Regions from separate parts of the Mesorhizobium sp. WSM4809 genome, predicted to be linked through region 3. Evidence: predicted binding sites of a transcription regulator. Region 3 holds the regulator's gene; each other region holds the start of a gene.
The links. Region 3 encodes LexA, which represses DNA repair genes until DNA is damaged. Its sites were predicted from a motif close to TGTTCNNNNTGTGTTCNG; they were not measured.

Region 1 (10,134 bases), on a different contig from region 3:
GCGCCGACGAAGACGACGACGCCGGAGCCGAGCGAGCTCTTGCCGGCATCGGCCAGCGGCTTCAAATCCTTCGGCGAGACACCGGAGACCGTCTTGCCGAGGAAGCCGATACCGGCGACCGTCTCATTGGCGGCTGGAGCATCGGCTGACGATCCCCCGCCCAGCGCCAGCTTCTTGCGCGCCTCGGTCAGTTCCTTCTCAAGCTTTTTGCGCTCTTCGAGCAGCGTCTCGACGCGCGCCGGCACATCGGCCGGCGAAATCTTGAGCACGGCCGCCGTCGCCTTCAAACGCCGGTCCTGCTCGTCGAGATGTTTGCGCGCGGCTTCGCCGGTCAGCGCCTCGATGCGGCGCACGCCGGCCGCGACCGCGCTGTCCGACACGACACGCACCAGGCCGATATCGCCGGTCGCCCGGACATGCGTGCCGCCGCAGAGCTCGACCGAATAGGGCCGGTTGGCCTTGGTGCCGTGAACGCCGGTGCCCATCGACACGACGCGCACTTCGTCGCCGTATTTCTCGCCGAACAGCGCCATGGCGCCTTCGGCAATGGCATCGTCGACCGACATCAGGCGCGTGGACACCGGGCCGTTCTGGACGACGATCTCGTTGGCCATGCGCTCGACCTCTTCGAGATCCTCCGGTGAAATGGGCTTGTTGTGCGAGATGTCGAAGCGCAGGCGCTCGGGCGCCACCAGCGAGCCCTTCTGCGCGACATGGCTGCCCAGCACCTCGCGCAGCGCCTCATGGACCAGATGCGTCGCGGAATGGTTGGCGCGCAACCTCGAGCGTCTGGCATGGTCGACCTTCAGCTCGACGGCGGCGCCGATCTTGACCGTGCCGCTGGCCACCTTGCCGACATGGACGAACAGCCCATCGGCCTTCTTCTGCGTATCCGAAACCTCGATCGAGAAGCCTTCGCCTGAGATGATGCCGGTGTCGCCCATCTGGCCGCCGGACTCGGCATAGAACGGCGTCTGGCTGACGACGATCGCCACGGCGTCGCCCTTGCCGGCGCTGTCGACAGCCTTGCCGTCCCGGACAAGCGCCTGGATGATGCCTTCGGCAGCTTCAGTCTCATAGCCGAGGAACTCGGTGGCGCCCGCCTTCTCGCGCACGGAGAACCAGATGGTCTCGGTCGCCGCGTCGCCGGAGCCTGCCCAATGCTTTCGCGCCTCGGCCTTCTGCTGCTCCATGGCGTTGGTGAAGCCGGCAAGATCGACCGAGATGCTGCGCTGGCGCAGCGCGTCCTGCGTCAGGTCGAGCGGGAAGCCATAGGTGTCGTAGAGCTTGAAGGCCGTTTCGCCGTCCAGCATGTCGCCGGCATGCAGCGTCTCCGTCGCCTCGGAGAGCAGGCCGAGGCCGCGCACCAGCGTCTTGCGAAACCTGGTCTCCTCGAGCTTCAGCGTCTCGGTGATCAACTGTTCGCCGCGCAGCAGCTCCGGATAGGCCTGGCCCATCTCGCGCACCAGCGCCGGCACCAGCTTCCACATCAGCGGTTCGTTGGCACCCAGCAGCTGCGCATGGCGCATGGCGCGGCGCATGATGCGGCGCAGGACATAGCCCCGGCCTTCGTTCGAAGGCAGCACGCCGTCCGCCACCAGGAAGGAGGACGAACGCAGATGATCGGCAATGACCCGGTAGGACGCGACCGTCTCCTTGTCGGGACCATGCCCGATCGCGGACGAGGCCGCGTCGATCAGGTGACGGAACAGATCGGTCTCGAAGACGCTTTCCACCCCTTGCAGGATGGAGGCCATCCGCTCCAGGCCCATGCCGGTGTCGATCGACGGACGCGGCAGGTCGATGCGCTCCTCCTTCGTCACCTGTTCATATTGCATGAACACCAGGTTCCAGAATTCCAGGAAACGGTCGCCATCTTCCTCCGGGCTGCCGGGAGGGCCGCCCCAGATGTGTTCGCCGCGGTCGATGAAGATTTCAGAGCACGGCCCGCACGGTCCGGTGTCGCCCATCGCCCAGAAATTGTCCGAGGTCGCGATGCGAATGATGCGGTCGTCGGAAAAACCGGCGATCTTCTTCCAGAAGCCGGCCGCCTCGTCATCTGTGTGATAGACGGTGACCAGCAGCTTGTCCTTGTTCAGCCCGAACTCCCTGGTGATCAGGTTCCAGGCAAGCTCGATGGCGCGCTCCTTGAAATAGTCGCCGAAGGAGAAATTGCCGAGCATCTCGAAGAAGGTCAGATGGCGCGCGGTGTAGCCGACATTGTCGAGATCGTTGTGCTTGCCGCCGGCGCGAACGCTCTTCTGGGCGGTCGAGGCGCGCGAATAGGGCCGCTTCTCCAGACCGGTGAAGACGTTCTTGAACTGCACCATGCCGGCGTTGGTGAACATCAGCGTCGGGTCGTTGCGCGGCACCAGTGGGCTCGACGCGACGATCTCGTGACCCTCCTTGCGGAAGTAGTCGAGAAATGTCGACCGGATTTCGTTCACGCCACTCATGATGCTGCCTTTTCGGAAGAGCCGCCGGCAAACCGGCGGAAATGGGCTCTGCGTTCTAGAAGATTAGGACTTGGCCTTTTAGCCGCCGCGCTTCACCCTGTCCAGAAACACGGAATTGGTCCAATCCACGGCCTTTGCCGGCCCTTCGACCCGGCCTGGTTCCGCCGCCGAAACGCAAAACCGCCGGCACTGGGCCGGCGGTTTCGAAACGCAATAACGCGGAACTCGATTACATAAGCCTGAGATAATAGAACGCGATTATGGCCGAACTCCGGCCGGCATCGCGCACGAAGCTGTTACATCGCGCCGGATTCTTCCTCGAAACCGTCATCATCGCCGCGCTCAGGGCCGCCATTCTCGAGGAATTTTTCGGCGATCAGCCCGGCATTCTGCCTGATCGACAACTCGATCTCGCGTGCCGTGTCGGGATTGTCACGCAGGAACAGCTTGGCATTTTCGCGGCCCTGGCCGAGACGCTGCGAGTTATAGGAAAACCAGGCGCCAGACTTCTCGACAATACCAGCCTTGACCCCGAGATCGACCAGTTCGCCGGTTTTGGAGACGCCCTCACCAAACATGATGTCGAATTCGACCACCTTGAAGGGCGGCGCCAGCTTGTTCTTGACCACCTTGACGCGGGTCTGGTTGCCGACAACCTCGTCGCGGTCCTTGATCGAGCCGATGCGGCGGATGTCGAGGCGCACCGAAGCGTAGAATTTCAGCGCATTGCCGCCGGTGGTGGTTTCAGGCGAGCCGAACATGACGCCGATCTTCATGCGGATCTGGTTGATGAAGATGACCATGGTGTTGGAGCGCGAAATCGACGCGGTCAGCTTGCGCAGCGCCTGGCTCATAAGGCGGGCCTGCAGGCCGGGCAGCGAATCGCCCATCTCGCCTTCAATTTCGGCGCGTGGCGTCAGCGCCGCGACCGAATCGACCACCAGCACGTCGATGGCGCCGGAGCGCACCAGCGTGTCGCAGATTTCCAGCGCCTGCTCCCCAGTGTCAGGCTGCGAGATCAGAAGGTTTTCGAGATCGACGCCAAGCTTGCGGGCATAGACCGGGTCAAGCGCGTGCTCGGCATCGACGAAAGCGCAGATGCCGCCCTTCTTCTGGGCTTCGGCAACGGTGTGCAGGGCAAGCGTCGTCTTGCCCGAGCTTTCCGGCCCGTAGATCTCGATGATGCGGCCGCGCGGCAGGCCACCGACGCCAAGCGCGATGTCGAGGCCAAGCGAGCCGGTCGGCACCGTTTCAATCTCGACGACCTGATCGTTGGCGCCGAGCCGCATGATCGAGCCCTTGCCGAAAGCCCGCTCGATCTGCGACAGCGCCGCATCCAGAGCCTTTGATTTGTCCACTGCCTTGTCCTCTACCAGCCGCAAAGAATTCTGAGCCATGATACATCACCCCTTGGTCGTCAATGAAGGCCGGACAATCCGTAATCCCTGCCTATTTGTACCTTTTTTGTTCTCATTTGGCAAGAGGGGTCAAATAACTGAAAAACAAGCAATATCCGGATTTGTTCTTTTTTTGTCCAGGGATTCGATCAGGAATGCACCGCACGTTGGGCCAGACGGCTCGGTTGTTTCGACCTGCCGAATCGCCGCCTCGCATGCGAAGCTCCGTCGCACCTAGCGCTTGTGCGGCTGGAATAACAAAGGTCATATCGCCGGCATGCTGAAATCCGCGAAAATACTGGCCATAGGCGGCGCCCATATCGACCGACGCGGCCAGGTGTCCGGCGCTTACGTGCCTGCCGCCTCCAATCCGGGCACAATGCGCGAGGATGTCGGCGGCGGCGTCTTCAATGCTTTGCGCAGCGCCGTGCGGCGCGGCGTCTCCGCGTCGCTGATGTCGGTTCGCGGCGGCGATGCCGCTGCCGATACCGTTTCGCGAGCCATCGCCGAGACAGGCATTGCCGACCTGTCGGCGGTCTTCCTCGACCGCACGACGCCGAGCTACACCGCGCTGATCGACAGCGAAGGCGAGCTGATCGTCGGCTTTGCCGACATGGCGCTCTATGATTTGGCGTTTCCCAAGCAGATCAGGCGCTCCAAGGTGCGGGAGGTGATCGCCGCCGCCGACGCGATCCTGTGCGACGCCAATCTGCCCTCTTCGGCGCTGGAACAGCTGGTCGCGCTCGCCGCGGGCAAGCCGGTTTTCGCCATTGCCATCTCGCCGGCCAAGGTGGTGCGGCTGATACCGGTGCTGAAGAAGCTCTCGCTGGTCTTCATGAACCGGCGCGAGGCCATGGTGCTGGCCGGCGTCGCCGCGAATGCCAGGGAGCGCGAGGTCGTCGACGGGTTGCGATGCAGCGGCCTCGTCAGTGGCGTCGTGACGGCGGGCGAGGCGCCCGTGCTGGGGTTCGATGAAACAGGCGCCTTTTCGATCATGCCGCCCAATCCCCGAAAGGTCACTGACGTCACCGGGGCCGGTGATGCGCTGGCGGGCGCAACGGTCGCTGCCTTGCTGCGCGGACTGCCGCTGCGGGTGGCCCTGCGCGAAGGCATCGCCGCGGCGACGCTTGCCATCGAAAGCGCCAACGCCGTTCCCGAGTTCACCGCCTCAAGCTTCGCGGAAGCGCTGGCTCTTGTGCCGGATGCCAGGGAAGTGGCATGAGACCGGCGAATTCATAGTGCCGCGATGTTGCCTGGTGTCCCCACGGACGCGCCGCATTCCGGATTGGAGACCCTGATGACCCCTGAGACCGCCCGCCCCCTCATCGACATCCACGCGCCGGTGGCGCAGGCTCTGGCTGCCGGCCGGCCGGTGGTGGCGCTGGAAAGCACCATCATCACCCATGGCATGCCCTACCCCGACAATGGCGCCATGGCGGCCGACGTCGAAAAGATCATCACCGATGGCGGCGCCGTGCCGGCGACGATCGCCGTGGTTGGCGGCCGCATCAAGATCGGGCTTTCGGACGGCGAGCGCGAATCGCTGGCGATGACGGGCGACGCCATGAAGCTGTCGCGCGCCGATCTCGGTTTTGCCGTGGCGCAAGGGCGTACCGGTGGCACCACGGTCGCCGCCACGATGATCGCGGCGCATATGGTCGGCATAAAAGTGTTCGCCACCGGCGGCATCGGCGGCGTGCACAAGGGCGCCGAAAAGAGTTTTGACATTTCCGCCGATCTCGACGAGCTGGCGCGCACGCCGGTCATCGTCGTCTCGGCCGGCGCCAAGGCCATTCTCGACATCGAAAAGACGCTGGAAGTGCTGGAGACGCGCGGCGTGCCGGTGGTCGGCCTTGGCTGCGAGACGATGCCGGCCTTCTGGTCCAGGCATTCGCCGTTCCGCGCGCCGCTGACCTTGCACGAGCCGGAAGAGATTGCGCATTTCTACCAGACGAGGGCAGCGCTGGGGCTCGCCGGTGGCATGCTGATTGCCAATCCTGTGCCGGAAAACCATGAAATCCCGGCTGAGGAGATGGCGGGCTATATCGAGGCCGCGCAGAAGGCCGCCGAGGCGCTCAACGTGACCGGCAAGGCGGTGACGCCGTTCCTGCTGGGAAAGATTCTCGAACTGACTGGCGGCAGGAGCCTGAAGACGAACATCGCGCTGGTCGAGAATAATGCGCGGCTGGCGGCGAGGATTGCCAAGGCGCTTTAGGGTCACGCAGCGAAGGTCCCCCTCACCCGGATTGCCGAGACCGAATTGCAAAGAGCAATTCGGGGCAATCCGACCTCTCCCCGAGGGGTCCCCGAGGGGGGAGAGGAGCTTGCAGCGCCGACGTCGACCTCTTCTCCCCTCGGGGAGAAGGTGGCCGCGAAGCGGACGGATGAGGGGGTGGCCTCGCGCTTGCGGGAATCTACTTCCCCGCCCGACGCCCCGCCTCATACGCCCGCCGTGCCCACACCGTCATCTCGTCGGGATCATCGAAAGCGCTGTCTGGAACGCTCCAGTAGGGCATGGCGACCAGCTTGCCGTGGCGCGAGCCGGTATAGGTCCATTGCGTGCAGCCGGCGGCCTCGAACTCGGGCACGCTTTGCTCGTCGGCCTTCAACAGCAATTCGCCACGCAGCACGATGGCGACGATGACACCGTCGAAATAGATGCCCTTGCCGCCGAACAGTTTTCGGATGCTGACAGGGCCGAGGCCCTCGAACAGTTCGGCGATGCGTTCATTGTCCATGCCGCGATCATGTCACCGGCGTTTGGCCTTGTCATCGCGCAACCAAAATCATGCTGACAGGTTGTGTGAGGTCGATCGGAGTTTCCCGCTATGCCCGTTCTGCTCAAAGGCTCCTGCCGCTGCAATGCCGTCCGTTTCGAGGTGGAGAGCCACACGCCGGCGCCATTCATGCTGTGCTACTGCTCGATCTGCCGCAAGCAGCAGGGCGGCGGGGGGTTTGCCATCAATCTCGGTGCCGACAACGAAACACTGAACATCAGGGGCAAGCGCAGCCTCGGCGTCTTTCGGGCGGAGATCGAGGGCGACGAGCATCCGCATTGCGAAATCTCAACCGGCGAGCGCAATTTCTGCAAGAAATGCGGCTCAGCCCTTTGGCTCTACGACCCGACATGGCCGGAGTTGGTGCATCCCTTCGCTTCGGCGATCGACAGCGATTTACCCATTCCGCCAAGCAAGGTGCACCTCATGCTGAAATACAAGGCGAACTGGGTGGAGCCGGTGGTTGGCAAGCATGACAAGGTCTTCGACATCTATCCCGAGGAATCGATCGCCAACTGGCACAAGCGGACGGGCATGTGGGTGGAGTGAATTTCTTCGCGCCGTTTCGGAGAGGTGAGGAATGATCCGCGCAGCGGACGGAAAGCCAATTGCTTGGCCTCGAACGACGAACGCCGGCAGATGAGGGGCGGCGCTAACTTTGGAGAGGCCGGCGCTGCCTATCATCCGTCACTTCGTGACACCTTCTCCCCGTAAATGGGGCGAAGGAAAAACTCAGGAAGCGCGTGCCTCTGCCAGCGCCTTCAGGTCGGCCGGCTTCAGTTCGACGGATTCGCCGCAACCGCAGGCCGAGCTCTGGTTCGGATTGTGGAAGGTGAAACCGGTGCGCAGCGTCGTCTGCTCGAAATCCATCTCGGTGCCGAACAGGAAAAGTGCTGCTTCCGGTGCGACATAGACATGGGCGCCATCGCGCTCGATATGGTCGTCCTTGGTGTTGGGCTCGGTCACCAAATCGACCGTGTATTCCATGCCGGCGCAGCCGCCCTTCTTGATGCCGAGGCGGATGCCATGCGCATTCTCGCGGGTGGCGACAATCTCCCGCACCCGGTCGGCGGCCTTTTCGGTCATCGTGATGACGGCAAAGCGTCCCATTCTTTTTCCTTCCATTCCATGCAGGTTCAAGGCCTGCCGAATGATTCCTCACCTAAAATGGTGAAGTTTTATCCTTGGTGCAAGTGTGCCAGCCTCTGTCGGGCTAGTACCAACCCACCGCCACCTGCGCCTCTTCCGACATGCGATCGGCCGACCATGGCGGGTCGAAAGTCATGTTGACCTCGACGCCGGACACGCCTTCGACGGCGCCGACGGCATTCTCCACCCAGCCGGGCATTTCGCCGGCGACAGGGCAGCCCGGAGCGGTCAGCGTCATGTCGATCTTGACCGAGCGGTCGTCCTCGATGTCGATCTTGTAAATCAGGCCGAGCTCGTAGATATCGGCCGGGATTTCCGGATCGTAGACCGTCTTCAGCGCCGAAACGATGTCGTCGGTCAGCCGCGCCAGTTCGTCGGCTGGAATGGCCGATCCCGAAACCAGCGCATTGGGCGCGGTTTCCGCAGTGGTCTCGGCAGAGATGCTTGCATCATCCATGGTCGTCACCCAAAAAAATCGTCATCCGAAGAATTTGCGCGCTTTTTCAAGCGCCTCGGCCAAAGCGTCGACTTCGGCCCTGGTATTATACATGCCGAACGATGCCCTGCATGTGGAGGTTACGCCGAACCGTTTCAACAGCGGCTGGGCGCAATGGGTGCCGGCGCGGACAGCAACGCCCTGCCTGTCTATCACCATCGACACGTCATGCGCATGAATGCCTTGCAGTTCGAACGAGATGATGGCGCCCTTGCCGGGCGCATCGCCGAAGATGCGCAGCGAATTGATGGAGCGCAGCCGCTCATGCGCGTAGTTCTTGAGGTCTTCCTCATGGGCTGCAATGCGCTCGCGACCGACCGATTCCATGTAGTCGAGGGCAGCACCCAGCCCGATCGCCTGGACGATCGGCGGCGTGCCGGCCTCGAAGCGGTGCGGCGGCTCGTTGTAGGTGACGATGTCTTCCGTCACCTCCTCGATCATCTCGCCGCCGCCCATGAAGGGCCGCATGCCAGCGAGAATGTCCTTCTTGCCGTAGAGCACGCCGATGCCCGACGGGCCATAAACCTTGTGCCCGGTGAAGACGAAAAAGTCGCAGTCGAGATCCTGCACATCGATCGGCATGTGGACAGCGCTCTGGCTGCCGTCGACCAGCACGGGAATTCCACGCGAATGCGCGATGCGCACGATCTCCTTGATCGGCGTCACAGTGCCAAGCGCGTTCGACATGTGGGTAATGGCAACGAGCTTTGTCTTGCTGGTCAGCCGCTTTTCAAATTCCTCGATGTGGAAGACGCCGAGATCGTCGACCGGCACCCAGACCAGCTTGGCGCCCTGCCGCTCGCGGATGAAATGCCAGGGAACGATGTTGGAGTGGTGCTCCATGATCGACAGCACGATCTCGTCGCCCTCGCCGATGTTGGGCATGCCATAGCCATAGGCGACCGTGTTGATGGCCGAGGTTGTGTTCGACGTGAAGATGATGTTGTCGGTGCTCGGCGCGTTGAGGAAACGGCGCACCGTTTCTCGCGCCTTTTCGTAGGCATCGGTCGCGGCGTTCGACAGAAAATGCAGGCCGCGATGGACGTTGGCGTATTCTTGGCTATAGGCGTGCTGGATGGCGTCGAGCACCGCCTGCGGCTTTTGTGCCGAGGCGCCATTGTCGAGATAGACCAGCGGCTTGCCATAGACTTCCCGCGACAGGATCGGGAAATCGCGGCGGATCGCTTCGACGTCGTAGAAATCTCCGATCTTGCCCGGTGCGTTCATCAAATCACCCGTGCGCCGCGAACCAGCCGTCGAGCCGCGCTTCCAGCGCCTCGACGATCGCTTCATCGTCCAGTTCCTCGATCACCTCGGCGACGAACGCCTTCACGAGCAAGCCCCGCGCGCTTTTCTCGTCGACGCCACGCGCCATCAGGTAGAACAGATGGTTGTGGTCGATTTCGGTGACCGTCGCGCCATGGCCGCAAATCACGTCGTCGGCGAAGATTTCAAGCTCCGGCTTGGTCGAGAATTCGCCGTCATCCGACAGCAGCAGCGTGTTGCAGGCCATCTTGGCGTTGGTCTTCTGCGCATATTGATGGACGTTGATGCGACCCTGGAAGACGCCGCGCGCCTTGCCCGTCACCACGTTGCGGATAACTTCCGTCGAGGTCGTGTGCGGCACGGCGTGGTCGAGCACCATGGTCACGTCGGTATGGGTGTCGCCGGCCAGGAGGTTGATGCCGCGCAGTTTGAAATCGGCGCCTTCGCCAGTCGTCCTGACCATGATCTCCTGGCGCACCAGTCTGCCGCCGGCGTTCATGACGAACAACGTCAGTTTCGCATTCTTGCCGATATGGGCCTTGAACTGCGCCAGATGCGTCGCCGTTTCCGGCTGCTCCTGGACGATCAGCCAC
Region 2 (10,134 bases), on a different contig from region 3:
GGGCAGCGCGGCGACGTACCCTCCGGCGAGGCGCGCGACCTGGCCAGCCGGGCGAAATCGGTTGTCAGCAACTTCAGTGGGCTGCTCAACGCTTTGCTCGATATCTCCCGGCTCGATGCGGGCATCGTCACGGTCGCGAGCGAGGCGGTGCCGCTGCGCGACCTCTTTGGTGATCTTCGCAATGAATTCGCCGCCGAGGCGAAGCAGCGCGGACTTACGTGGCGCGTGGTCGACAGCGACATCTACGTCGACAGCGACCCGATGATGCTGAAGCGCATCCTCAACAACCTGGTGTCGAATGCCCTTCGTTACACCAAGCAAGGTGGTGTCCTGTTGGGCTGTCGCCGGCGCGGCGCACGTGTGGAGATACAGGTCCTCGACAGCGGTCCCGGCATCCCCGCCGATCAGCAGGGGATGGTCTTCGAGGAGTTCGTGCAGTTGCAGAACCCGGCGCGGGACCGCACGCAAGGCCTGGGACTCGGGCTCGCCATCGTTCGTCGCACCGCCGAACTGTTGGGGCACCCCCTGAAATTAGCTTCGACACCAGGACGCGGTTCCCTGTTTTCCATCACCGTCGCGAAGGCCGGCGCGGTGCAGGCTCGCTCAGAGGTCGACACGACATCGCCGGCCAGCAGTGCCGCCGGCATCATGGTGGTCGAGGATGAGGGCGACGTTCTCGATGCCATGGTGCGCTTGCTCAGCCTGGAAGGACATCGTGTCTATCCCGGCCGCTCCGCCGCAGAGGCACGGAAGGCCCATGCGGCGGCGCTGGCTGCCGGCGATGCGCCGGTCGACCTGATCATCGCAGACTACCGTCTCGAGAATGACACCACCGGCACCGACGCGATCCGTGCGCTTCACGCCCATATCGGCCGCGTTGTCCCGACCATCATCATCACCGGCGATACCTCGCCTTCGCGCCTCAAGGAGATCAGCGCCAGCGGCAGCCGCATCCTGCACAAGCCGATCGCCGACGAGGAATTGCGCGAAACCATTGCTGCGGTCTGCTTTGCTGGCAAGGCGACAAGTGGGGACACACGTTAAACGAAAACGCGCGCTGGACGGCACCACGGTTCGGCGCGCCGGCAAGCCGTGATGCAGCACGCTGGCGCGCGGTGCATCTTCAACATCGAAGCTGCCGCCCAAAAGCAAAAGAGGCCCCGGTCAAACCGGAGCCTCCAATCGTTTCAGGCAGGATCTCTCGAAAAGGCGAGAAGGATCAGGCAGCTTCTTCCTGCTCGGCCTCTTCATTGTCGGCCTTGGCGCCCCGCTTAGGGCCCTTGTTGAGGTTGACCTCGATCAAGCGCACGGCTTCGGTTTCCGACATGCGGTTGACGGCCGCGATCTCGCGGGCCATGCGGTCGAGCGCCGCCTCATAGAGCTGGCGCTCGGAATAGGACTGCTCCGGCTGGTTGTCGGCGCGGTAGAGGTCGCGCACGACTTCCGAGATCGAGATCAGGTCGCCCGAATTGATCTTCGCATCATATTCCTGGGCGCGGCGCGACCACATGGTGCGCTTGACACGGGCGCGGCCCTGCACGACCTTCAGCGCGCGCTCGACATAATCCTCCTCCGACAGCTTGCGCATGCCGATGGAGGTCGCCTTGGCGACCGGCACCTTCAGGCGCATCTTGTCCTTCGAAAAGTCGATGACGAACAGTTCCAGCTTGTGTCCAGCAACTTCCTGCTCGTCGATCGAGACGATCTGGCCGACGCCGTGCGCCGGGTAGACGATGTACTCGCCGGTCTTGAAACCGTGACGCGCAGCGGTGGACTTCTTCTGCGGGGTGATCGTTGCCATTACGCCCTGAACTCCTTGTTGTGGCACCGGCGTCCTGCCGGTCCGAACTCGCGCGATCGGGGAAGCCGATCGTTAGCCGCACAACAGATGAACCCATCGGAAAAGCCGGACCGGCAAACCGCAACATCGCGACCGCCTGGCCCAGATCGCTCTGGTCCGAATGGGATTTTCACCTTTCAGTGATTTGGGGCGTCTGCGCCATAAATCGACGTTGTGTCACCGGCATGTTTCGCTGATGTAACACAAAAAGTCGGAAGAATCAAGGTTTTGCTGCATACGCGAAGGCCACAGGTCAGCGCCGGCTGTCAAGCCGGTTAATGTGACGTGCCTCTTACCCAGCGTAATACCGGCCTTTGCGGCCGTGTTGTCAATCGCCTTCGCCGGGCTCGGCCGAGAAGTATTTCTCAAACTTGCCGGCCTCGCCGTCGAAGGATTTGGCGTCTGCCGGCGGTTCCTTCTTGGCGGTGATGTTGGGCCATTTCTCGGCGTATTCGGTGTTGACCTGCAGCCATTTGTCGAGGCCGGGTTCGGTGTCCGGCTTGATTGCGTCGGCCGGGCATTCCGGCTCGCAAACGCCGCAGTCGATGCACTCGTCGGGGTGGATGACGAGCATGTTCTCGCCTTCGTAGAAACAGTCGACCGGACAGACTTCGATGCAGTCCATGTATTTGCATTTGATGCAATTGTCGGTCACGACATAGGTCATCGGTCGGCTCCGGGACGTCCCATTTTGTTGGGCTTTTTCCGTCAGGTAACGCCTTTGTCGACCGCTTGCAAGGGTAGCCATTGCGGACGGTGCCGGTGTTTCCGGAATGGAATTCCAGACTGCAGGCCCGGCGGAAGTCAGTCATGTCCCGCAGAGCGTCTGTTTGCCGGGCTCAGTTCTCGCCTCAGGCGTGCCGTTGTCCCAGAACCACTGCGTGTTTTTGGACGCCAGGCATCAATCTTCGCCGAGCAATCGGTCGGTCTGGCGACGTTCCTTCTTGGTCGGGCGGCCGCTGCCGGCCTCGCGCAGCCCCGGAATTGCATCGGGAGGGGCTTCGCCCTTCGGTGCGGGCGGTGGCGACATATCCTCGTAGAGCGTCCGGGCCTCCTCGGCCGGGCCGCGCCGTGCACCGGCACCAAGCACCTTCCAGATGAAGATGCGGCGTTCGAGCGTGATGGTCAGGACGTCGCCTGGCTTGACTTGGTCGGAGGCCTGCGCTGCTTTGTCGCGATTGATGCGGACGCGGCCGGCGACGACCAACTTCGCCGCCAGCGAGCGCGATTTCACGGCGCGGGAGAAGAACAGCCATTTGTCGATGCGCTGGCGGCCTTCGGCAACCATCGAAGCGAGCCGGGTTCTACTTCTTCAGCTGGTCGCGGAGAGCGGCGAGCTTGGCGAAGGGCGAATCCGGATCGAAACGCACCGGGCGCTCCTCGCGCGGCTTCGGCTGGAAGGCCGGCTTGCCGCCTTGCGGGCCACCTTTGCCATCCGGCCTGCCACCCTTCCAGTCGGGACGGCCTTCGCGGCGGTCGGGACGTTCGCCCTGCGGCCTGCCATCACGTCGCTGTTCGCCTTCGGCCTGCGGCTTGGGCTTGAATTTCGAGCGGTCGAAGCGCGGCTTGCCGGCTCCATCGCGACGGCCTTCATGGGCCGGACGTTCGCCGGGTGCAGCGGCGGCGGCCGGTGCGCCGGCGGCATCCGCAGGCGCATCGCTTCGGCCGCGCGCTTGTCCGTTGCGCGGGCGATTGTTCCTGCGGTTGTCATCGCGGTTGCGCGGCCGCTGTTCGAAGCGGCCCTGCCGCCACAACAGGATGGGTTTTGGCCCTTCGGCTTCCGGAGCGGGTTCGCCGACGGCTGCTTCAGTCACCGCCACAGGTTCGTCCGGCGCGGCGTCCGTTGCCGGCGCGGCATTTGCCGCCAGCTCGGGCGTTGCGGCTTCTTCTGCCGCTGCAACTTCGATCTCGGCAGTCTCAGTCTCTGCCTGCGGTTCAACCGGCGCCGGTTCGGCGACGTCGGCCGCAGCCTCGGCTACAGGCGCTTCGTCTTGCACGGTTTCGACTGGAGCGTCCGCCTGTTCTTCCACGGCTGGCGCAGCAGGTTCCGCCGCGGCGTCGGAGGTGATTTCGGCGGGAATTTCGACCGTGGTTTCCGAAACGGCCACTGCGTCCGATGCCGGCTCCGACCCTTCGACGGCTGCCTCTGCTGCGGCATCCGTTGCCGCGGCTTCCGCCGCTTTGGCCTGCTCGGCTCGTGCAGCTTCTTCCGTCGCCAGTTTCGCCACCGCCGCTTCGCGGGCGGCGTTGTCCTGCGCTTCGAGCCGCGCCTTGACCTCGACGGCCGGCTTAGGCTCGGCACGGTAGCCGAGACCCTTGAGAATTTCTTCCATGTCGTCGGCGGTGGCGCCGAGGATCGACATCATCGGCGGCGTCACCATGAAGGACTGGCCGTCATAGGCGCCGTCCGGGCGCTGGCCGAGGCCGGGCTTCCAGTTGGTCGCCGGACGGATCAGATCCGCCAGCCGTTCCAGTATGTCGATGCGCACGGCGCGACGGCCGAGATTGCGGTAGCCGGCAAGCTTATAGAACGTCTTGTCGAAAGCAGGGTCGATCACCACCGAGGTGCGACCCGAGGCGAGCGCATGGACCACGTCGCCAAAGCCCGGCTTGTCCTTGCCGTCGTTCTTCAGCGCCCATAGCAATGTCAGCAGCCCGGCAGGCGCCGGCTTGATCAGCGCCGGCACGAAGACATGGTAGGCGCCGAAGCGCACACCAAGCCGGCGAAGTGCGGCGCGGCCTTCCTGGTCGAGCGACTTCATCTCCTCGGCGATGTCGCGGCGGTTGATGAGGCCGAAATTCTCGACCAGCTGGAAGGCGATGCCGCGGCCGATGCCGGAAATCTGGTCGGCGTTCCTGAGGTCGACCAGCGGCTTCAGCAGCGACTCGATCTGGAAATTGACGAATCGCTCGGCACGCGCGGCGACCTTGTCGCGCGCCGGGCCGGTCAGCTGCTCGTCGGCCAGCAGCACCAGCCGCGGCTTCAGCGCGTCTTCGCCTGATACAAGCGTGCCGATCGGCGCGCCGATCCAGCGCAGCGTGCCGTCCGAGCCGAGCGCGATGTCGCCATTGGCCGAGGCGCCGAAGCGTTCGGCGCGCGATTCGAACTCGGCGGCCAGCGCCTTCTGGGCAGCGGTGCGCACCGCCTTGGCGTCTTCGCCGCCGGCGGTCTGGTCGGCGGTGAAGCGGAACCCTTGCAACTCGCCGACATGGTGGCCTTCGACAAGGACGGTTCCGGTAGGGCTAATTTCGGCTTCAGGCATGGTATTTTCTCTAAGGCGCCGCATGAGGACGGAAGTCCTGCGGTCTACGAAGCGTTTCGTCAACCGCTCATGCAGCGCATCCGACAATCTGTCTTCGATTTCGCGCGTCTTTTCCTGCCAGTGTGCCTGATCGGCCAGCCAGCCGGGCCGGTTCGACACGAATGTCCAGGTGCGGATCTGGGCTATGCGATGCGACAGCGTGTCAATGTCGCCCTCGGTGGTGTCGGCGCGGCGCACCTGCTCGGCCATGTAATTCTCGTTGACATGGCCGTGGCGTGCGAGGTCCGTGTAGATCGAGGCAATGAGGTCGGCATGCTGCGCCGGCGCGATCCTGCGGTAGTCGGGCAGCGCGCAGGCTTCCCACAGCAGCGCCACGCGCTTGGCATTGGTGGTGAGCGCGCGGATGTCTTCGTCGCGCGACAGATGCTCGAGCGCCTGTGCGTCGACGGCAGGCAATGCCCGCGTCAGTCCCTCGACCGGAGCGTTGGTCTCGATCGAGCGCTTCAGCGCGTCGAGGCTGGCAAAGTCGAAATGCGCGGTGCGCCACTGCAGCACCTTCACCGGATCGAAATCGTGGCCTTCGATCTTCTTGATCAGCTCTTCGTCGAGCGGGTCGACCTGGCCGGTGACACCGAACGTGCCGTCGCGCAGATGCCGGCCGGCGCGGCCGGCGATCTGGCCGAGCTCGGCCGCGGTCAGGTTGCGGTACTGGAAGCCATCGAACTTGCGGTTCTGGGCGAAGGCGACGTGGTCGAGATCGAGATTGAGACCCATGCCGATGGCGTCGGTGGCGATGAGGTAGTCGACATCGCCGGACTGGAATAGCGCCACCTGGGCGTTGCGGGTGCGCGGCGAGAGCGCGCCGAGCACGACGGCGGCACCGCCCTGCTGGCGGCGGATCAACTCGGCGATGGCGTAGACCTCGTCGGCGGAGAAGGCGACGATTGCCGTGCGCCGCGGCAGGCGGGTCAGCTTCTTGGAGCCGGCATAGGCAAGATGCGACAGCCTCGGCCGCGTCACCACCGAGACACCCCTCAGCAGGCGCTGCAGGATACCGTGCATGGTGGCGGCACCCAGTAGCAGCGTCTCCTGGCGGCCGCGCAGGTGCAGGATGCGATCGGTGAAGATGTGGCCGCGCTCGAGGTCACCGGCGAGCTGCACCTCGTCGATGGCGACAAAGGCGGCGTCGGTCTCGCGCGGCATGGCCTCGACGGTGCAGACCGAATATCTGGCGCCCGGCGGCTGGATCTTTTCCTCGCCCGTGATCAGCGCGACCTTGTGGGCGCCAACCTTTTCGCAGACGCGGGCGTAGACCTCGCGCGCCAGAAGCCTGAGCGGCAGGCCGATGATCCCACTCTCATGCGCTACCATGCGCTCGATGGCGAGATGGGTCTTGCCGGTGTTGGTGGGCCCGAGCACGGCGGTCACGTCGCGGCCCGACAGGATCAGCGGCTCTGTGTGTTTGGGCTGGATGTTCATCAACCTAGAATAAGGCTTCCGGGATCTGGAAATAAGGCTTCTGGCCTCTGGTTGTCGGGAGCGCTGCCTCAAATGGCGCGTATGACAGGCGACACATAGGGATTTCGGGCGCGAAGCGAAAGCGGAATGTTCCGCCGGCGGCGAGAAGGTGGTTTTGTCAAGCTTCCAATCGGCTGCGGATTAACGGATAGAACGAGTCTGGAACGAATCGGCGACGAATCAGTGACTCCTGCAGATTCAGCTTTTGTTCACGGCTACATGTGGATTTCGCGGCCGCGAGTCGCACCACATGCTGAATCGCTGAACTGGCCCGTTTCATGCTAAGAGGGGTGTTGCCGTTAACCTTTGCCTGGAAACAATCACGGTGGCTAGGCGCCTCGACCAACATGATGAAATTGTTGATCTTTCTTAACCTGCGTTAAGCAGTTGGGCAGGCGATTCCGGCTGTCGTCGTTAACGTTCGGCTCATAGCCGGAACGAATCAGCGACGAATCAGCGATGGCGTGATTTTCCTGATTTGTTCACCCCAATATCTTGTGTTGTGAACAGCTTATCCACCGAGAATCCACAGGTTACGAAGCAGCTTTCGCACAGGGCGGCGGGTGGCTGTTAACCTCCGCGTGCTGCTTCGGCACAGATTGGTTGCATGCTTTGGCTAGGTGCAGCCGCTGCATGTTGACGGGTCCGGCCGGACCGCTGGTTCAGGCCGTGTCCTCTCCAGTGGCATAGCGTTGCAGCGCAGGGCCGACGTTCCGGATGATCTCGTCGTGTGACAGAGCGACGACGGGCGGTAGCCGCAGCACATATCGGCACATCGCCAAACCCAGCAACTGGCTCGAAATGAGCCCGGCCCTTCGACCGGCGTCGGCGAGATCGCCGACCGCCGCAACCACCGGCCTCACCTGGTTGGCGAATATCTCGCGCATTTTTTCGGCGGCGAATTCGTTCGACGCCGCGGAACGCAGCAGAATTGCCATGCCGGGTCCGCTGGCCGGGCCTTCCCAGACTTCGAGAAACCGCCTGATCAAAGTTTCGCCGACGGTGGCCGGGTCGATCACCCGAAGTGCCGGCAGTTGCAGGTCGACGAGTGCCGCCCGGGCGAACAATTCGTCCTTGCTGTGGAAATAGCGGATCACCATGGCCGGATCGATCGAGGCGCGGGTCCCGACATCGCGGATCGACGCGCCGTCATAGCCGTGCTCGGCAAACAGATCTCTGGCGGCATCCAGGATTTGCCCTCGGGTGCGATCCGACTTGCTCGGCTTTTTCGAATGATTCGTGCTCATGAAAATCAAATATCAACGAGCGTTGACAAACTCAAGCACCCAAGATAAAAGTCACCAATCGTTGACAAATGGAGAGAGAAAATGCTGCCTGATACCACCGAAGTCCTGGTCATAGGCGCCGGCCCGACCGGCCTGGCGCTGTCCATTGCCCTGCATCAGGCAGGCGTCGATCACGTCGTGGTCGACCGCCTCGCCGAAGGCCTCAACACCTCACGTGCCGGAGTGATCCACGCGCAGACGCTGGAGACACTCGAGCCGCTTGGCGTTACGGGGCGGCTGGTCGAACTCGGCCTGAAGCTTGACAACTTCGCCATACGTGATCGCGACCGGGTCCTAATCAACCTCGATTTCTCGAGCCTGCCCTCGGCGTATCCCTACGTGCTGATGATTCCGCAGAACCTAACCGAGAAGGTCCTCACTGAGCGCATCGCTGGGTTGGGCGGTGTCGTCCATCGCGGCGTCGAGGCGAAGGAGGTATTGCAGGGGGTCGATGGCGCACACGTCACGGTCGTCCAGAATGGTCGCGAAAAGACGATCTCGGCGCGTTACGTCGTCGGTGCGGACGGCATGCACAGCGTGGTACGCGAGGCCGCCGGCATAGGCTTCGATGGCGAGGCCTATGCAGGGTCTTTTGTACTCGCCGACGTGCGCCTTGATTGGCCGCTCGGGCCAACGGAGGTGTCGCTGCTGTTCTCCCCGGCCGGACTGGTCGTCGTCGCGCCACTGCCGGACGGATCATATCGCATCGTAGCGACCATGGATGAGGCGCCTGAGCGGCCTGGCATTGCCGACATACAGGCGCTGCTCGACAGTCGCGGCCCGTCGGCCAGCCCGGCGCAGGTGCTCGACCTGACCTGGAGTACACGGTTCCGCGTGCATCACCGCCTTGCCAAGTCCTACCGCCAGGGGCACCTGTTTGTCATGGGCGACGCCGCCCATGTGCACAGCCCAGCCGGCGGCCAAGGCATGAACACCGGCCTGATCGATGCCGTGGTGCTGGGAGAACTGCTCGGCGACGTGATCAACGGTGTCCGCCCGGAAAGCGAACTCGACCTCTACGAGACGCTTCGGCGTCCCGCGGCACAAGAGGTGATCGAACTGGCGGGCAGGCTGACAGGCATGGCGCTTGTCCGCACACCGCTGCGGCGCGTCTTGCGCAATTTCGTGCTCGGCGTCGTCAACATGATGCCGTTCGTCAAGCGCAGGATCTCGATGAAATTGTCAGGTCTCAGCCGGGCCGAAATGGCGACGCTGCCGGCGTCGTCGCAGCCGGGCGGGCGCAAGCAAGCGATGAAACGGGAGCTCAAGCTGGTTGCCTGATCTCGAGGCGCCGGACAACTACCGGCGCTGTATCGGAGCAGCGGTTCTAAAGACGAACGTGCCGGCGACACCCCCGGCACGTGCACATTTCAGCCACGTGGTTCTGGTCAGGCGAAGTATTGGCCGCCATTGGCCGTGATGGTCGAGCCGGTGATGAAGCCTGCATCTTCGGATGCGAGGAAGACGACGCAGCGCGCGATCTCTTCCGGTTCGCCGAGGCGGCCGACGGGGATTTGCGGGATGATGCGGTCGTTGAGCACCCTCTCGTCGATCGCCTTGACCATCTCGGTGGCGATGTAGCCAGGGCAGATGACGTTGACGGTGATGCCCGCGCGAGCTCCCTCTTGAGCGAGGGCTTTGCTGAAACCGATGTCGCCAGCCTTGGCGGCGGAATAGTTGACCTGGCCGGCCTGGCCTTTCTGGCCGTTGATCGAGGAGATGGTGATGACGCGGCCGAACTTGCGGTCGCGCATGCCGCTCCACAGCGGATGCGTCATGTTGAAGACGCCGGACAGGTTGGTGTCGATGACCTCTTTCCACTGCTCGCGCGTGATCTTGTGGAACATGGCGTCCCGGGTGATGCCGGCGTTGTTGACCAGCACCGAGACCGGGCCGAGATCGGCCTCGACTTGGCGGATGCCGGCGGCGCAGGAATCATAGTCGGCGACCGACCATTTGTAGACCGGAATGCCGGTCTCGGCCTTGAATTTCGCCGCTGCGGCGTCATTGCCGGCATAGTTCGCGGCAACCGAATAGCCGACGGTCTTCAATGCGATCGAGATCGCCGCGCCGATGCCGCGCGATCCTCCTGTGACGATTGCTACCTTGGTCATGCGTGTTCCCTCCCTTTGGTCGGGAGAGCGAATAGGGAGTAGCGAATAGCGAGTAGGGATCTGTCCCGTCGCGCTGACGCAATTCTTCCCTATTGACTACTCCCTGTTTGCTA
Region 3 (10,134 bases):
CTGGAAAAAGGCCGCTTGCTCGACCCGGCGGCACTGTCGCTGGCAGCATCGGCCAACCATCCTCGGGTCAGCGTGGTGAAACGGCCGCTGGTCGCCATTATCGCCACCGGCGACGAATTGCTGCCGCCGGGCAGCGATCTCGGCCCGGACCAGATCATTTCATCGAATGCCTATGGCGTCGCCGCCACCGCACACTCGGTCGGCGCCCGCGCGCTCGATCTCGGCATTGCCGCCGATCGCAAGGATGCTATCGCCGAACTGGTGCAAAAAGCGGTCGCGGCCGGTGCGGATGTCATTGTGACGCTTGGTGGCGCCTCGGTCGGCGATCACGACCTGATCCACGACGTGCTGGCCGGCGAAGGCATGACGCTCGGCTTCTGGAAGATCGCCATGCGTCCTGGCAAGCCGCTGATGTTCGGCCGCCTCGGCGATATCAGGTGCATCGGCCTGCCCGGCAATCCGGTGGCAAGCCTGGTCTGCTCGCAATTGTTCCTGAAGCCGCTGCTGGCGCGGCTCGGCGGCCGCAATCATCGCCAGGACATTCGTCCGGCGCGGTTGGGTGCCGCCATGCCGGCCAATGATCTGCGCCAGGACTACGTCCGAGCCGTGGTCAGGGAAGATGACGGCGTGCTGGTGGCGACGCCGTTCGGTATCCAGGATTCCTCGATGCTGAGAATGCTGGCCGACGCCAACGGGCTGATCGTGCGGGCGCCGTTTGCCCCCGCAGCAGCTGCTGGCGAGGCCTGCAGCGTACTGATGCTGCGCTGAAGCAGAACAAGACAAACCATTAATAAAAAAATGGAAAATGATCTCGGTGCTAGCCCGATATCAAGGCGCGGCTCAGTGGGTGGGCCGGATCGGCAAGGCCGTCGACAATGCTGAAATGATGCCGGTCGGGCTCGACCACGGTGCTGGTTGCAGCACCGAGGCCCGTCCAGATGTTGGCAAGCAAGGCGTTCTGACGCAGGAACTCGGCGCGCTCGCCACCACCGGCCCAACAGGTGATGCGGACACCATCCATGGGCCGCAACAGTGCCGGGCTTTCCGCCAACGCCTCGGCCTCGTCGATGGCCAGAATCGCGTTCATCTCGGTGCGCATGATCGGACGCAGATCGTGGACACCCGAAATCGAAACGACATGGCGCACGCGCCGCGCCACATCGTCCGCCAGAGGCGTGGTTGTCGTCACCATCCGGCTGGCAAGATGGCCGCCGGCCGAATGTCCGGTCAGCATCAGCGGCCCGTCGACCATTGCCGCCGCCTTGCCGATCGCCACGCCGATCTCCTGGACGATGCCGGCGATGCGTAAGTCCGGGCACAGCGTGTAGGACGGCATCGCCACGGCAAAGCCGCTGCTGACCGCACCATTGGCGAGATGCGACCAGAAACTCTTGTCGAACGCCTTCCAGTAACCGCCATGGATGAACACCACCAACCCTTTGGGCGTGGCGCTGGGGAGGAAGAGATCGAGCCGATTGCGTCGCCCATCGCCATAGGTGATGTCGAGCCGTGCCCGGCCCTGCGCCGAGAGTGCGTCACGAAACGCTTGCGCAGGCTCCACCCACGCGGCCGGCCATCGGTCGCTGCCGGCGATATTCGCACCGTTGGCATAGGCATCATCCCAATCGACGATGTGACGTTCGAACATCTGCGCCCTTCCCCAAAAACGGCATCGCTGTTCCGCTAGCAATGGCCACCGCCACGCCATGCGTCAATGCTCTAGGGCAAAAACATTTTAGGCTTGAAACAAATTTCGACTGGTGCGATCCTGCCCGCACGAACAGCCGACAATGGGAGGTCTGCTGTGCTGCCCGAAGCCTGCAAATGGTCACCCCGTTCGGGTGGCGTCGAGCAAGGCGCGACTTGCGGCACGAAGCCTCCTCAAAAAAAGCAGGACCTTCAGATCACTGGTCAGGCGCCTCGCGCACTGGCCGTCCAGCAGACAGGAGAGCGGCGACATGCTTGGGCCTTCAGCGCATATCGACACGTTCACGCGCGATCACCTGCCGCCGCCGGAGCAATGGCCTGAAATCCTGCTCGACGGCTTCGACTATCCCGAACGCCTCAACGCCGGTGTCGAACTGACCGACAGGCTGGTCGAGAAAGGCCTGGGCGACCACACCGCGCTGATCGGCAATGGCCGCCGCCGCACCTACAAGGAACTGTCCGACTGGACGAACAGGCTGGCCCACGCGCTGGTCGAGAATTATGGGGTCGAGCCGGGCAACCGGGTGCTGATCCGTTCGGCCAACAACCCCGCAATGGTCGCCTGCTGGCTGGCCGCCACCAAGGTTGGCGCCGTGGTCGTCAACACCATGCCGATGCTGCGCGCCGGCGAACTCGCCAAGATCGTCGACAAAGCGGAAATCACCGTCGCGCTCTGCGACACCAGGCTGATGGACGAGATGACCGCCTGCGCCAAGGACAGCGCATTCCTCAAGCAGGTCATCGGTTTCGACGGCACCGCCAACCATGATGCTGAACTCGATCGTGCCGCTCTCGACAAGCCGGTGACGTTCACCGCAGTCGACACCGGCCGCGACGATGTTGCCCTGCTCGGCTTCACCTCGGGCACAACAGGCGTTCCGAAGGCGACGATGCATTTCCACCGCGACCTGCTGATCATCGCCGACGCCTACGCCCGCGAAATCCTGGAGGTGACGCCGGACGACATCTTCGTCGGCTCGCCGCCGCTGGCCTTCACCTTCGGCCTTGGCGGGCTCGCCATCTTTCCGCTGCGCTTCGGTGCGGCGGCGACGCTGCTGGAGCAGGCGACGCCACCCAACATGATCCACATCATCGAGACCTACAAAGCGACGATCTCTTTCACCGCGCCGACTGCCTACCGCGCCATGCTGAAGGCCATGGATGAAGGTGCCGACCTGTCGTCGCTGCGCGTCGCCGTTTCGGCCGGCGAAACCTTGCCCGCTCCGGTTTTCGAAGAGTGGACGCAAAAGACCGGCAAGCCGATCCTCGACGGCATCGGAGCCACCGAGATGCTGCACATCTTCATCTCCAACCGTTTTGACGACATGAAGCCCGCGTCGACCGGAAAGCCGGTGGGCGGCTACGAGGCGCGCGTCGTCGATGACGAGATGCGCGAGGTGCCACGCGGCGCGACCGGCAGGCTTGCAGTGCGCGGACCGACCGGCTGCCGCTACATGGCCGATGACAGGCAGAAGGAATACGTGCGCGACGGCTGGAACCTCACCGGCGATACCTTCACGCAGGACGAGGACGGCTTCTTCCATTTCGCCGCCCGCTCCGACGACATGATCGTCAGCGCCGGCTACAACATTGCCGGACCCGAGGTCGAGGCGGCGCTGCTGGCGCACCCGGACGTCGCCGAATGCGCTGTCATTGGCGCCGAGGACGCCGAACGCGGCCAGATCGTCGAGGCGCATGTCGTGCTAGCGCAGGGCGTCGCGCCCGACGCCCTCACCACCAAGCGCCTGCAGGACCATGTCAAGGCAATGATCGCGCCCTATAAATATCCGCGATCGGTAAAATTCATCGCCGCCCTGCCCAAGACCCAGACCGGCAAGATCCAGCGCTTCCGGCTGCGCACGGAGAAAATCGATTGAGCGAGCCATACGATCCGGCGTCCGAAGGCGCCCAGATGTCGTTCAAGGAGCGCATGTCCTACAGCGACTACCTGCACCTGGAGAAAGTGCTGGAGGCCCAGACGCCGCTGTCATCGGCGCATGACGAGATGCTGTTCATCATCCAGCATCAGACTTCCGAACTCTGGATGAAGCTCGCTCTACACGAGATTGGAGCCGCGATCCGTTCCATCCGCGCCGACCGGCTCGAGCCGAGCTTCAAGATGCTGTCGCGCGTTGCGCGGATCTTCGAGCAGCTGAACAATGCCTGGGATGTGCTGCGGACGATGACGCCGAGCGAATACACCGAGTTCCGCGACGCGCTCGGCCAGTCCTCGGGTTTCCAGTCCTGGCAGTATCGCGCCATCGAGTTCATGGCCGGCAACCGCAACCTGGCCATGCTCGGGCCGCACAAGCACCGGCCCGACCTGAGCGGAAAGCTGGAAGCGATCCTGACCGAACCATCGCTCTACGACGAAGCGCTGCTGCTGCTTGCGCGCAACGGATTCGACATCGGTGCCGATGCCAAGCGCACGGACTGGCGTGAGACGCGAACCGAGAATGAAGAGGTGCTGGTCGCCTGGCAAACCATTTACCGCGATCCGCAGCGCTACTGGATGTTCTACGAACTGGCAGAGAAGCTGGTCGACTTCGAGGATTATTTCCGCCGCTGGCGCTTCAACCACGTCACCACGGTTGAGCGCATCATCGGTCTGAAACGCGGCACCGGCGGCACGTCGGGTGCTTCGTATCTGAAGAAGATGCTCGAGGTGGTGCTGTTCCCGGAACTGTGGACGGTCCGCACCCGGCTCTGACATCGTCGAAATGAAAACAGCGACGCGCGGCGGCGGAACACCCTTCGCGAACAACCGGGGACTGACTGACCATGAGTGGATTTCCTGATCTCGCCGCAGTCGAAGCGATGGATGCCACAGATCCGCTGCGGGCCATGCGCGACCGTTTCATTCTGCCGGAGGGGGTGATCTATCTCGACGGCAATTCACTGGGGGCAGCGTCTCATGCCGTTTTCGGCGAGCTGCAGCAGGCGGCAACCCAGGAATGGGCCCAGGACCTCATCCGAGCCTGGAATACGGCCGGATGGTTCGAGATGCCGATCGAACTCGGCGATCAACTCGGACGCCTGATTGGAGCCGCGGCCGGCCAGACCGTCGTCTGCGACACGACGTCGACCAACATCTACAAGGTGCTGCATGCGGCGCTGGAGATGCGGCCGGGCCGGTCGGTCATCGTCGCCGAGGGTGACAGTTTCCCCACCGACCTGTACATCGCCGAAGGGGTGGCCTCGACACGGGACGGCGTCCTGCTGCGCCTCGCGGGCGTCGACGCGCCCACCATCGAAGAGCTGATCGACGAAAACGTCGCGGTGGTGCTGGTCAACCACGTCAACTACAAATCGGGTGAACTGCGCGACATGGCGGCGCTGACGCGCAAGGCTCATGCGGCCGGAGCGCTGATCGTCTGGGATCTATGCCACACCGCCGGCGCCCTGCCCGTCGAGCTCGATCAGGCAAATGCCGATTTCGCCATCGGCTGCACTTACAAGTACCTCAACGGCGGTCCGGGCGCACCGGCCTTCATCTATGCCGCGCAGCGCCATCACGGCGATATCAGCCAGCCGCTCAGCGGCTGGTGGGGCCATGCGCGGCCCTTTGCCTTCGAACGGGGGTATGTTGCCGGCACCGGTATCCGCCGCTTTCTGTGCGGCACCCAGCCGGTCCTGTCGATGCGGGCGCTCAAAGGCGCGCTTGTCATCTGGAACGACGTCGACATGGCGGCATTGCGAAAAAAGAGCGTCGCGCTGACGGAACTGTTCATCCAGCTCGTCGAAGCAAAGTGCGGCGCCTATGGCCTCACGCTGGAGACCACCCGCGACGCGACCAGGCGCGGCAGCCAGGTGTCGTTCCTTCACGATCACGGCTATCAAATCATGCGGGCGCTGATCGAGCGCGGCGTCATCGGTGATTTTCGCGCGCCATCGACCATCCGTTTCGGCTTCACGCCGCTCTATGTCGGCTACAAGGATGTGTGGCTGGCGGTTGAGGTGCTGGAGGATATTCTGCGCACGGGCGCATGGAAGGACCAGCGTTTCGCCGTCAAGGAAGCCGTTACCTGACGCAACGATCTCCGCGATTTGCCGTCGCCGCCCTCACTGCCCGGCGGATGACGGAGGGCTGAATTCCAGCCACAAATGCCAACAGACGTTGGCGTTTTGGCTCCGTTTCGTTCACGGCAAACCAACGTCCCGAAGATTGATAGCGTCCCTTGTGGAGGTCGATCGGCAGATGATGCCAAGCCTTGGGTCGAGGATGAGCCACAGGTCATTAACCATAATGATTTGAATGTGAGCAGGCGCATTGCCGTGGTTGGCGCCTGTCGATCGCGACCCGCTGGCAAGCCCAAATAATTTCAGCAGCCTTAACAAATTCATTAAACTTTAAACGGTTGCAGAACACAACTGGAACAGATAGTGTTTGTTCTGGGTTTGTTTTTCGATTCTGGTTTCAGGTAATCTGGGGGCCGCCATGCTGACACGCAAGCAACATGAACTGCTGATGTTCATCCATGAACGCCTGAAGGAGAGCGGCATTCCGCCATCCTTCGACGAGATGAAGGAGGCGCTCGACCTTGCCTCCAAATCCGGGATTCATCGGCTGATCACCGCACTTGAGGAGCGCGGCTTTATTCGCCGGTTGCCCAACCGGGCACGCGCGCTGGAAGTGCTGCGATTGCCGGACTCGATCGCGCCCGGCCTCAACGCGGCAAAGAAGTTTTCGCCAAGCGTCATCCAGGGCAGTCTCGGTCAGGGTGGTGCCCTTGGCCGGCAGATCAAGCCGGCGCCTTCGCGGATGCCCTCGCCCGGCAATGATGACGATGCGGTCTCCGCCGTGTCGATCCCGGTCATGGGCCGTATCGCCGCCGGTGTGCCGATCGATGCCATCCAGCATCAGACGCATTCGATCTCGGTGCCGCCGGACATGATCATGGGCGGTGCCCACTATGCGCTGGAGGTCAAGGGCGACTCGATGATCGAGGCCGGTATCTTCGACGGCGACACCGTCATCATCCGCAATGCCGACACGGCGAACCCCGGCGAGATCATCGTGGCGCTGGTCGATGAAGAGGAAGCGACGCTGAAGCGGTTCCGCCGCAAGGGCGCTTCGATTGCTCTCGAAGCCGCCAATCCAGCCTATGAAACCCGTATTTTCGGGCCGGACAGGGTCAAGGTGCAAGGCAAGCTCGTTGGCCTGATCCGCCGCTACTGAGGCGGCTGCGTTTCAGCCACTGGCTTCTCGGGTCTCTTGAAGGGTGGCAGCCCCCTCGCCTCGCGCGAGAATTTGCGTTGCGCATGCCAGGGCCGGTATGGGCTGTCCACGGCGAAGCTGATCGTCGCCGGCGTGGTCGCCGATTGGCGATCGAAGAAGATCGCGGCACTGCCTTTGCGAGCCAGTTGCCGCTTGGTGATGACGAGAACCAGCGGGTTGTGACAGGCGTCATACGCGGTGGCGTCATTGATGACGATCAGCTCGGCGAAACCGCAGGCTTTCCAGGTGTCCTTGCGGTCCTCGACATAGGCAATGATCGCACCGGACGTGTGCCTGGCCACGCAGACGCCTGAGGTGCAATAGAACGGCGATCCCGGCGGTAGCTCAACGGCATCCGCGACGTCGAATTGCCCGTCGCCCTTGTCGAACACCTCCGGCACGACGATGGTTTCGGATATTAGTGCGCGTTTCCAGTTGTCGACGGTGAATTCGTTCGGCCGAGCGCGGCTGACGGCGAGTTCGCCACCGCCGATCGGCAAGGCAACCAGTCGGGCGTCCTCCGAGATCAGCACATCCGGCGTGCGCGTATCCGAGACGGTCAGCAAGCCTGCCAGCGCGAATGGCAGAGCAGCGAGCCGCAGCCAAGTTGTCGCCATTGTCGCGATGACCAGGGCAATTGTCACCAGCAGGACAGATTGCTGCGAAATCAGCCCAACCGCATCGACAGGCGAACGTTCGGAGATCCAACCCGATATGGCGATCATCACCGTCAGACCCTTGCCCATCAGGTAGAGGGCCGGCCAATCCAATCCGAAAGGCATCAGCAGCGCGCTTGCGACAGCCAGGAACATGACGACGGTGACGATCGGCATAACCGCCAGATTGGCGAACAGGCTGAGCGGCGACACACGCTGAAAATGCCAGATGGCAAACAGCGTCGTGGCGCTGCCGGCGATGATGGAGGTCATGGCAAGGCCGGTTGCCGCGAGCACGAACTTTCGCGTCAGGAAACCGGGCATGGATCGCTTTGGGGGCGGCGGTCTTGCTTTTCCCGCGCGGTGAACGGCCCAGCCGGCATAGGCGCCGACCAGAGCCGCGGTCGCGGCGAACGACATCTGAAAACTCGGGCCGACCACCTCATGCGGCGACACCACGATGACGGCGATCGCCGAGATCGCCAGATTGCGCATGGTGAGTGCTGCTCGATCGAACAGCACGGCAATCAGCATCACCGCCAGCATGATGAAGCTGCGCTCGGCGGCAACGACGACTCCAGAGATGATGAGATAGGCCGCGATCGAGAACAGTGCGGCGACGGCGGCATACTTCTTGACCGGGCGACGCGCGGAAAAGTCGGGAAACAACGCGAAGGCGCCGCGCAGCAAGCCCATGATGGTGCCTGCGACCAGCGCCATGTGCAGTCCCGAAATCGAGATGATGTGGTAGATGCCGGTACGTCGCATCGCCTCATTGATGTCATCGGGAATGCCGGCGCGCACGCCGACGATCAGCGCCGCGGCGATCTCGCCTTCGGCGCCGCCGACGCTCGCCCTGATATGGTCGGCGATGGCCTCGCGGGCATTTTCCACGCTAGAGGAAATTCGGGCCGGCAGCGACATGTCGCCACCATCGCTGACGACAAGCTTGGGGTTGCCGAGAAAGAACCCGCTGCCGCCGATGCCGGCAAAATAGCTGTCGAAGGAGAAATCATAGCTGTCCGGCCGCACCGGCCCGGTCGGCGGCAAAAGCTTGGCATATCCAGTGATGAGGGAGCCTGCGGTCACGTCAGCCGGGATCTTGCGTGCCGAAAGCCGCACCCGTTCCGGCGCATAGCGCAGTTTCGGTCTTGCGGTCGATGTCACGTCGATGGTCAGCCGGATACGGCCAGTTTCCATCCGGTCGAGCGAGACGACGCGGCCGGTCACCTGCGTCGAGATTTCCGAGCCCAACATTTGTGTGCCCGCACGCCACGTCTCGACCTTGGCAGCAAGCAGTCCTAGGGCGCACAAAAGCGCCGCCATGAAACACAGATGGGTCTTTGGCCATGAGCGCGAGACCAGCGCACAGATCCCCGTCAAGATGACAACCGCGACAGGTCTCGCAAAGTCGGGTTCAGCCGTCAGCGAAAAATAGCCGATCGCTCCGATCGCCAGGCAGACCGGCACCAGCAGGAAGGCCACGCCCCGGTCGAGTTCCAGGCTCGCCGCCGTGTTCACGCTGTGGCGCAGGCGAGGCAGTGATGTCAGGCTGATTTGCCGGCGCACGCGAACGATCCTGCCGGTTTCGGCAACAGGAACAGAGGCGGCGACATCCGCTTGCAAGGGCGCCTTGCCGGGATCCGGCACAAGGGGCGATGGCGGCGGTAATGGGGCTGGCCGAGGCGCAAACAGGGACCGTTCGCTGACGCCGATGGCAGCGTCCTCGCCCTGATCCGAGCCCCAGCCTCGTCCAGCCATCGGGTCTGCCCCTTGCGCCCTCGACACCCTATGCTACATGAACGCCGGGCGCGCGAAAGCCCGCGCAACCGCACCCCGCTTCAGATGGTTTCCGAGAGTTCCATGTCCGACAAGGTCGTCACCCGTTTTGCCCCTTCGCCCACCGGCTATCTGCACATAGGCGGCGCGCGCACGGCGCTGTTCAACTGGCTGTATGCGAAGCACACTGGCGGCACGATGCTGCTGCGCATCGAGGACACCGACCGCGAACGCTCCAATGAAGCCGCGACGGCTGCCATCCTCGACGGGCTTTCCTGGCTTGGCCTGAGCTGGGACGGCGAGCCGGTGTCGCAGTTCGAGCGTGCGCCGCGCCACCGCGAGGTGGCTGAGGAGCTCGTGCGCAAGGGCAAGGCGTATTATTGCTATGCCACGCCGGCCGAACTGGAGGCCATGCGCGAGGCTGCCAGAGCCAAGGGGCTGCCGCCCCGCTATGACGGCCGCTGGCGCGACCGCGACCCCTCTGAGGCGCCCGCAGGCGTCAAGGGCGCCATTCGTATCAAGGCGCCGACCGAAGGCGAGACCATCGTCCATGACCGTGTCCAGGGCGAGGTGCGCTTTCCCAACAAGGATCTCGATGACTTCATCATCCTGCGTTCTGACGGCAATCCCACTTACATGCATGCCGTCGTCGTCGATGATCATGATATGGGAGTCACCCATATCATTCGCGGCGACGATCATCTGACCAACGCCGCTCGCCAGACCGTGATCTACAACGCCATGGGCTGGAACGTGCCGTCCATGTCGCATATC

Region 1: a site for LexA is predicted at 3,911-3,928, ahead of recA (recombinase RecA). Genes of this name have one in related genera too.
Region 2: a site for LexA is predicted at 6,771-6,788, ahead of AC0L24_RS19015 (helicase-related protein). Genes of this name have one in related genera too.

Annotation. Positions count from the first base shown of each region.
Region 1 is NZ_JBVVQW010000014.1:112,652-122,785, reverse strand. Features, by position in the region: gene alaS (alanine--tRNA ligase) at 1-2,456, opposite strand, end outside; gene recA (recombinase RecA) at 2,753-3,853, opposite strand; gene AC0L24_RS26385 (carbohydrate kinase family protein) at 4,131-5,075, shown strand; gene AC0L24_RS26380 (pseudouridine-5'-phosphate glycosidase) at 5,151-6,068, shown strand; gene AC0L24_RS26375 (TfoX/Sxy family protein) at 6,268-6,591, opposite strand; gene AC0L24_RS26370 (GFA family protein) at 6,682-7,179, shown strand; gene sufA (Fe-S cluster assembly scaffold SufA) at 7,363-7,740, opposite strand; gene AC0L24_RS26360 (SUF system Fe-S cluster assembly protein) at 7,844-8,236, opposite strand; gene AC0L24_RS26355 (cysteine desulfurase) at 8,258-9,502, opposite strand; gene sufD (Fe-S cluster assembly protein SufD) at 9,507-10,134, opposite strand, start outside.
Region 2 is NZ_JBVVQW010000007.1:23,596-33,729, reverse strand. Features, by position in the region: gene AC0L24_RS19035 (ATP-binding protein) at 1-1,044, shown strand, start outside; gene AC0L24_RS19030 (CarD family transcriptional regulator) at 1,220-1,801, opposite strand; gene fdxA (ferredoxin FdxA) at 2,169-2,507, opposite strand; gene AC0L24_RS19020 (RNA-binding S4 domain-containing protein) at 2,742-3,128, opposite strand; gene AC0L24_RS19015 (helicase-related protein) at 3,145-6,582, opposite strand; gene AC0L24_RS19010 (TetR/AcrR family transcriptional regulator) at 7,284-7,868, opposite strand; gene AC0L24_RS19005 (FAD-dependent oxidoreductase) at 7,950-9,188, shown strand; gene phbB (acetoacetyl-CoA reductase) at 9,296-10,021, opposite strand.
Region 3 is NZ_JBVVQW010000003.1:255,095-265,228, forward strand. Features, by position in the region: gene AC0L24_RS09335 (molybdopterin molybdotransferase MoeA) at 1-768, shown strand, start outside; gene AC0L24_RS09340 (alpha/beta hydrolase) at 818-1,648, opposite strand; gene AC0L24_RS09345 (AMP-binding protein) at 1,959-3,584, shown strand; gene kynA (tryptophan 2,3-dioxygenase) at 3,581-4,417, shown strand; gene kynU (kynureninase) at 4,489-5,736, shown strand; gene lexA (transcriptional repressor LexA) at 6,146-6,886, shown strand; gene AC0L24_RS09365 (ComEC/Rec2 family competence protein) at 6,880-9,342, opposite strand; gene gltX (glutamate--tRNA ligase) at 9,445-10,134, shown strand, end outside.